Regions from separate parts of the Dysgonomonas sp. HDW5A genome, predicted to be linked through region 1. Evidence: riboswitches for the same ligand, from Rfam matches in the RefSeq annotation. Region 1 holds a riboswitch; the other holds the start of a gene.
The links. Region 1 has a riboswitch for thiamine pyrophosphate ahead of thiM (hydroxyethylthiazole kinase). Riboswitches for the same ligand answer to the same signal wherever they lie in the genome.
Positions count from the first base shown of each region.

Region 1 (4,438 bases):
CTTCTAAATAATATAATTTTATAGGTATTCTCCATTTTAAAGGTAAACTATCCAAGCAATTTTCCAACGTACCATTAAACTCGTCATCATTTAACAATGAGGTTTCTTTATCGACCCACCCATTTAGTACATCATCTCGCCTCCAAGCTCCTGATTCGTCAAAAAAATAGTCTAAACGAATCTGCCCGGTAGTTCGATATTTTTTTCGGTAAAAGTCGGCAACCTTATTATTCAAGATAGCCATCAACCATGTTTTTGGGTTACTTTCTTCTTTAAAGCTATCATACGATTCCAATGCTGCTAAGAAAACATCTTGTACCAAGTCTTTAGCATCTTGTTCATCAGACACCAGATAGACAGCTCTGTTGAGCAACGGTAAACTGTAGATCTCTATCCAGGTTTGAATGTCTTTTATCTTTTTGTCTCTTTCCATCCTGTTATGTCTTTGGATATTATTGGGAGCAAGCTTCTAATTTTTTTGAAAATTAGTTGTGTCGAAATATCTTTCCTGGTTTAGGTATTAATAAGTTTTTTCATTCTATCCATTTCGTATCAATATTAATTTGGTTTCTCTAACTTCTTTTACAGAGATATTGTAAAGCAATGGTGGGACTTATTCATGCCTTTTCTTTCATAAAACTGATGTGCTCTCAATCGCCGGACATTTGTGCAAAGTTCGAGTTGTGAACAATCATTCTCTTTAGCAAACTTTTTAGCCGCCTGAAAAAGTGTATCTCCGATTCTCAGGCTACGAGATGGCTCATGAATGATTAACTCTATTATTTCTGCTATTTTCCCTGCATGATGAAGGTGCTCCTTTACTTGGAGAGATAAAAATCCAATTACCAGCTGATTCAATTCAGCTACTATGAGCAAATGGTGGCAATCGAAAATTTGTCTGTTATAAATGTGCGTAAAAGCACCTTTATCCAATGCCGTTTGTTCTAATTCGCAAACTAACCCATAAACCGCATCCAAATCTGCCTGCTCTGCCTTTCTTATTATGATATTTCCCATGATGTTAAGACCTGATTTATTATATCTCGATTTCCAACACATTCTTATTTAATCTGAGAATGTCTTGCGGGGCTATTTTAAGGGTGTGATATTTGTCGCCCGTACCTCCATAGATATAGGTGAAGTCTAACAATTTACTGTCGAAGAGGCAAGGTAGATTGTGTCCGATTAAAGGAACTGTCCCGACCTCATATCCTGTAACTTTCAATACGTCTGATTTATCAGCCAGTTTGATCTTAGAAAAGCCTGAATCTAGTGCAAGCTTTTTAAAATCAAAACGATTATATTGATTGCTTGCAACGAGGGCATAAAATCCTTTTTCTGTTTTAACAATAAAAACGGGAGCGGCTTTACTGCTGTCAAAATACTCATTGGCATCATCGGTTTTGAGTATTGGTTTGTCATGTTCGATTATTTCATAATCACATTCCGAGTTGATGAGTAATTCCGCCAATTCATCTAAAGTCAGCATATATTTTCAGGTTTGTTTTATACCGTTACAAAAAAAGTGCAATTTATTAAATGAATTTATATTTCGGATATAAATCTACTCAGTTCGGATATTTTTTATAAGTTTGTAGCCATCACTGTTGGGGGTGTTCTTTCGAAGAAAGAGCTGAGATTAAACCCTTGAACCTGATATGTTGTAATTGACATCGTAGGGAAACGGTAGACTTTTTGAATAATCATCATCGATATATTATTTATAAAGCCGTTTCGTATTGTACGAAGCGGCTTTTTTTATTTAGATTCTAAAATTTATGATAAATATCCAACATTTAGAACGGGATTTAAGTCTGGTCAGAGAAAAATCACCTCTTATTCATAACATTACCAACTATGTAGTAATGAATAATACTGCAAATGCTCTTTTATCTATCGGAGCATCTCCGGTAATGGCGCATTCGGTAGATGAAGTGGCTGAAATGACCGGTATCGCTTCTGCTCTTGTTCTCAATATCGGAACATTAGATGCCGAGTGGGTCAAAGCGATGCTTATTGCCGGAAAAACTGCCCAAGAAAAGAAAATACCTGTCATCTTCGATCCGGTGGGTGCAGGGGCTACCTCATATCGTAGAAAAGTGTGCCAGCAAATATTGGAAGAATGCAAGCCTTCGATAATCAGAGGGAATGCTTCGGAGATTATGGCTTTGGTAAACAATAATGTGAAAACCAAAGGGGTAGACAGTACCAATTCATCCGATTTGGCATTGGATTCTGCTAAAGTATTGGCCGGCGAAACAGGTGCGGTAGTTGTTATAAGTGGGCAAACGGATTATATAACCGACGGAAAAACAACAGAAACAGTATCCAACGGAAGTACATTAATGGCTCGTGTAACAGGAATGGGGTGTACTGCCACAGCCATTGTTGCCGCATTTGCTGCTATTAATACGGACATGCTTCAGGCTGCAACTCACGGCATGGCTGTAATGGGTATCTCCGGAGAAATGGCTGCAGCCCAATCGCAAGGAAATGGCAGTATGCAGGTTCATTTTTTAGACGAACTATTCAATATGAACGGAAGTATGCTTAGAAATAAAATAAGACTGTAATGAAATCATTTGACTTAAGTCTTTATCTGGTTACCGACCGATCGCTTTCTTTAGGACGCTCATTAGAGTCTGTCGTGGCACAGGCTGTAGAAGGAGGCGTAACAATGGTACAATTGAGAGAGAAAGACTGCTCTACTTTAGAGTTTTATCAACAAGCGATGCTCTTAAAAGAATGTTTACATCCCTATAGTATTCCATTGATTATCAATGATCGTCTGGATATTGCACTTGCTTGTGATGCCGAAGGTCTACATATCGGACAAAGTGATATGCCTTATGATATTGCCCGAAAATTACTGGGGAAAGATAAAATTATCGGCTTATCTGTCGAATGTTTGCAGGATGCTGTGGATGCAAACGAACTCGATGTTGACTATATCGGCATCTCTCCTGTATTCGGCACGCCAACCAAAACCGATACAGCTCCGGCTCTTGGCTTGGAGGGGATACGGGAAATCGTGAAGATAAGCAGGCATCCGGCTGTCGGTATCGGAGGAATCAATCAGGCAAATGCAGCAGATATTATCGAAGCCGGGGCTGACGGTATTTCGGTGGTGTCGGCAATTATGTCGGCAAGCGATCCGAAACAAGCGGCTTTTCAACTGATGAATATAATTCAAAAATCAAAGATAAATATATGAAGTGGAGTGATGAAGCATGGAAGGCTATTGAGCCTGTCTACACGAAAATAAAAGAACTGCCATTTATAAAAGAACTGATGGATGGCACATTGGATAACAATAAATTTATATTTTATATCCGGCAGGATGCACTTTATCTTGCCGATTATGGTAAAGTACTGACTGCTATAGCATCAAAGCTAAGCAAGCCCGATCATATTGAAGCCTTTATTCATTTTGCGGGAGAGAGTGTTGAGGTCGAAAAAGCATTGCATGAATCCTTTCTAGGCGCATTAGATAAGAAAATAAAAGTGAGTGCTTCATCTAGCTGTCTTCTTTATACTTCTTACCTGATGAAACAATTAGCAAATTCTCCCATTGAAGTTGCTTTGGCAGCAGTACTTCCATGTTTTTGGATATATAAAGAGATAGGAGACTATATTCTTGCTAATCAAACCAAAGAAAATAATCCATACCAAAGCTGGATAGATACTTATGGTGGCGAAGGCTTTACAGAATCGGTTAAAACTGCAATTTCGATATGTGACGAAATAGCCGAAACTTGTACACCGGATCAGCGTTCGGCTATGACAGAAGCATTTATAATGTGTTCCAAAATGGAATGGATGTTTTGGGATAGTGCTTACAAACAAGAACAGTGGCAAATATAAATTCATTTAATTGGTATAAGATAAACAAATGAAGAAACAATATAAACGTGCGCTAACTATTGCCGGTAGTGATCCTAGTGGTGGTGCAGGTATTCAAGCTGATTTGAAAACTTTCTCGGCATGTGGGTGCTATGGAATGACAGTTATTACGGCAGTAGTAGATGAAAATACGGTTGGAGTGACTGACGTACACCCGATACCCGTATCATTTGTTTCAGGACAAATAAAATCTGTATTGGATGATATCGGAGCCGATGCTATCAAGATAGGTATGCTTCATTCCTCGGACTTGATTCGGGCAGTAAGAGAAACTCTCTCTAAATACAATGTAAATAATATAGTTCTGGATCCTGTAATGGTAGCAACTTCGGGTGATAAGCTGTTGCAAGATGAAGCTATAGAGACTCTTAAAAACGAATTGATACCCTATGTTCGGGTGATAACACCCAATATTCCCGAAGCGGAAATTTTGATCGGACAAAAAATTACAAGTCAGCACGATTTACCTTTGGTCGTAAAAGATTTGTCTTTCAATCGGTCGGTCTCGGTTTTGCTGAAGGCAGGGCATTTGACC
Region 1 is NZ_CP049857.1:1,119,431-1,123,868, reverse strand. Features, by position in the region: gene G7050_RS04665 (sigma-70 family RNA polymerase sigma factor) at 1-433, opposite strand, end outside; gene G7050_RS04660 (GNAT family N-acetyltransferase) at 583-1,017, opposite strand; gene G7050_RS04655 (aminoacyl-tRNA deacylase) at 1,037-1,489, opposite strand; TPP riboswitch at 1,600-1,699, shown strand; gene thiM (hydroxyethylthiazole kinase) at 1,779-2,573, shown strand; gene thiE (thiamine phosphate synthase) at 2,573-3,214, shown strand; gene tenA (thiaminase II) at 3,211-3,864, shown strand; gene thiD (bifunctional hydroxymethylpyrimidine kinase/phosphomethylpyrimidine kinase) at 3,893-4,438, shown strand, end outside.

Region 2 (4,438 bases), 1.6 Mb from region 1:
GCTATTGCCAATAATCCCGAAGGGGCATGTGATATGTATAGCGTAAAAGCTTCATTATTTGCAGAAAAGAAAGATTTTGCTACTGCTGATGCTACTTATCAGGCTGCTTTAAGTAAAGATGCTGCTTGTGAAAGAGCCTTAGAAGGTTTAGCTGTTTCATATATTGTTCAAGCGCAAAACTTGAAAGAAGAAGCAGGAAACGTTTCTACAGCAAAAGAAAGAGCTGAACTTGATGACAAGGCTAAAGATCTATACAACAAAGCATTTCCTTTATTGGAGAAATATAAATCATCATTGGAAGGTCGCAAAGCAGACGAACAAGAAATCAAATCAATGCTAGTAAAATTACAAAACGTATACTATAATCTAAATATGGAGAAAGAATACGAAGCTGTAAGTGCTGAACTTGAGAAATATAAATATTAAATTCAGAAAAGAATATAATATCTTTATAAAGAGGAGGCTACCCGAAAGATAGCCTCTTTTTTTGCTTAAGTAGGCCCAGTGACCACATAGCTGCGAAAATTAAACTGTAGATATTTGAAAAAAATTAAATTATCGTGAATAAAATGTTCTTAAATATGACGTCAAATATAAAATAGTCATTAGTTACATAATTACCATTATGTTTAATTACACTTTTAGATATTCTAATCAAGAAAAGCTAAGACGGGTTTACAACATTAAGTTAACTAAAGATTTATGTTAAAGAATATACCCCATCAATACAGACTTAGAAACAATCTATATAAATAACAGAGCAGATTTGAAACAAATATCATTTAGTTTTGTTTTATTTGTATAACGCTTAATTAAAAACAACAAGTTTATGACTACGATTATATCTTACTTTCTAATTACTTTACTTAGTTTAAATTTAAACGTAGAAGATCAAACAAATAATAATAACGATAATAAAAGTATAAAAGCTATGAAATTTGAAATGCCTAAGTTGCCATATGCAACAAATGCCTTAGAGCCAGTTATCAGTCAACAAACTGTAGAACTACATTATGGTAAACATCTTCAAACGTATGTAAATAATCTGAATAATTTAGTACCGGGAACTAAATTTGAGAATTCAGATCTAATTACGATCATTAAAGAAAGCGATGGAGCTATATTTAATAATGCAGGTCAAATTTTGAATCATGATCTTTATTTTGCTTCATTTACAAACCCTGGTAAAGGTGGTTCTCCAAAAGGAAAATTAGCTGAAGCAATTACTGCCCAATTTGGTTCATTCGAGAACTTCCAAAAAGAATTCAATACAGCTGGTGCTGGTTTATTTGGTTCAGGTTGGGTTTGGTTAGCTAAAGATGCCAGTGGTAAACTTTCGATCGAAAAAGAACCTAATGGCAGTAACCCTGTTGTAAAAGGTCTAACTCCAATCTTAGGTATTGATGTATGGGAACATGCTTATTACCTTGACTATCAAAATCGTCGTGCTGACCACTTAGCAGAGGTTTGGAAAATCATCAATTGGGATGTTGTTAGTGCTCGTTACTAATTATAAGTCAACAATATATTAAAAAGAAAGCTCCTAGTTATAGGAGCTTTCTTTTTATCCCCCCTATCCTATTTTCCTACGACATTTAACATAAACTTGTCTGCTTTATATCTTTTCTTTCATATCTTTGCCTCCTGATCTAGGGGTGCCCACAAGGCTGAGATTATACCCGTATAACCTGATCCGGATAATGCCGGCGGAGGGAAATAGATATGCTTTTAGCGCGCACTGCATACTACTTCAAAATAAAGGTACACTCTCCTATCCCCTTTTTTATTTAACAAATTAGATAAAATAGATCTGCTTTTTTATCGTTAATCATCATTATTTAAATGAAAAAGGAAATAATATCTCTTACAGCTTTTCTCTCCAGTATTTCTATCTTTTCAGAAGAAATACCTGACAGTCTAAAACAAGTGAATCTCAGCGAGATTATTGTATCAGCCACACGAGTTAATGGACGTGCTCCAATTGCATTTTCAAATATGAGTGCTGTACAAATTAAAGAAAATAATGCAGCAAGGAATATTCCTTATATTCTAGAAACCATGCCTTCGGTAGTTGCTTTTTCAGAAGATGGTTCCGGTGTTGGTAACACCTCTCTTCGTATAAGGGGAACAGATGCTACTCGTATTAATGTTACTCTAAATGGTATGCCATTAAATAACCCTGAAAGTCAGGAAGTATATTGGGTAAATATACCTGACATATCTAATTCTCTACAAAGTATTCAAGTGCAACGGGGTGTCGGATCATCAACAAATGGTTCTGCGGCATTTGGAGCTAGTATATCATTAAAAAGTCAAGGAGCAAAACCTGAAGCATACGGTGAAGCATCAACAGCTATTGGAAGTTATAATACTTTTACTTCTACTATTGCAGCAGGAAGCGGTATTTTAAAGAATGGACTTTCTTTTGATGCCAGATATTCTCGTGTAACAGGAGATGGATATATCAGAAATGGTAGTGTAAACCACAGATCTGCATATGCAGCATTATCTTATTATAACGACAATCAGTTATTTAAACTGAGCTATATCAATGGTATTCAGCATACAGGGATAACATGGGAAGGTATTAACCCTGAACAGATGAAAATTGATCGCAGATACAATCCGGCAGGTCGATTCTATGACAGTGCGGGAAATGTGCACTATTATGATAACGAAACTGATAATTATTATTCCAATATAGTACAGTTTACATACTCAAATGCTTTATCAGAACAATTGTCTTTAAACATTGGATTAAATTACAATCATGGGTATGGCTATTACGAGAATTATAAAATGAATCAGAAATTTTCCAAGTTTGGTTTAACCCCACAATTGGTAAACGATTCATTATATAAATCTTCAGATATTATCAGACGTAAATTAATGAAGAACAACTTTTATACGGGGAATATCACTTTAAGCTATGCTACAGATCGATTAAATCTTATTGGAGGAGTTATGCTGTCTTCCTATGCCGGAGATCACTATGGCGAGCTTAAATGGGCTAAACTCAATCAAAATATACCGTCTAATTACGAATGGTATATGAACGATGCAAATAAAAAAGAATTTAATATATTCACCAAAGGTACTTACAGGGTTACAGACGCATTCTCTATTTTTGGAGATCTTCAATATCGCTATATCGATTACAGAATGAAAGGTATTGATGATGATTTAGAAGATATAACTAATAATAATTACTTTAGTTTCTTTAATCCGAAAGGAGGAGTTTCTTATAATTTCGATGCTAAAAACGATATTTATGCTTCTCTTTCTTTTGCTCAACGTGAACCTCTTCGCACCGATATAAAGGAATCATACAAGGGAGGCAGCTATCAGCGCATTAAACCAGAACAGATGCTTGATTATGAATTAGGTTATAGATACGCTTCAAAAGAGGCTTCCTTCAATGCAAATATCTATTATATGAAATACAAGGATCAGATGGTGCAAACAGGAAAACTAAATGACGTAGGATATAAGTTGATGGAAAATGTACCTGACAGTTATCGTCTGGGATTAGAGCTTATTGGTGCATATCAGTTTGCAAAATGGGTACGATTAGATGCAAATGTTACTATAAGCAGAAATAAGATAAAAGACTATACAGCTTATTTTGATTTATATGATAATCAAACAGATTATAATTTTGTCGGTCAGACCTCAGAGCACTTTAAATCTACTGACATTTCATTCTCTCCTAATGTTATAAGCAGTGGTACTGTAACTGTTACTCCCTATAAAACTCTTACATTAGCACTTATTGGTAAATATGTAGGAAAACAATATTATGACAATACTTCTAACCCCGAAAATCAATTAACAAACTATTTTGTGAGTAACTTTGCAGCAAGTTATACATTCAAAACTCAAAAAATAGGAGAAATAAATCTTCAATTCTTTGTCAATAATATATTTAATAAAGAATATGTAGCTAATGCTTGGGTATCCACCGACAAATTTAAAGATAATACACAATTGGTATACACCGGTTTATTTCCACAAGCGACACGCAATATAATGGCAAAACTAGGTATCAGATTCTAATAGAATAGATGGAACTAATAGTAAATTTTATTAAAATAAACTGGGTCGAGATTATAGGAGCCATTTTTGGGCTCCTATATCTCTATTATGAATATAAAGCTGATCTCAAAATGTGGCCGGCAGGTATTATTATGTCCTCTTTCTACACCTTCGTCTTTATACATGCCACCTTCTACTCTTTTGCCTGCATAAATATATACTATATATTAGCAGGAATATATGGTTGGATAAAGTGGCATAAAGCCATTAATACTAACTCGGAAGAAAATACTGATATCGGCTTATGCCATGCCCCTACCCGACTGTTTTTACCTCTCAGTATAGCATCTATTGTGATCTTTGGTATAATTGTATTTATTTTACAGACATTTACTGATAGCAA
Region 2 is NZ_CP049857.1:3,856,724-3,861,161, forward strand. Features, by position in the region: gene G7050_RS15825 (hypothetical protein) at 1-426, shown strand, start outside; gene G7050_RS15830 (superoxide dismutase) at 932-1,510, shown strand; TPP riboswitch at 1,645-1,732, shown strand; gene G7050_RS15835 (TonB-dependent receptor) at 1,843-4,056, shown strand; gene pnuC (nicotinamide riboside transporter PnuC) at 4,065-4,438, shown strand, end outside.
Region 2: another riboswitch for thiamine pyrophosphate. It lies ahead of G7050_RS15835 (TonB-dependent receptor); the one in region 1 lies ahead of thiM (hydroxyethylthiazole kinase).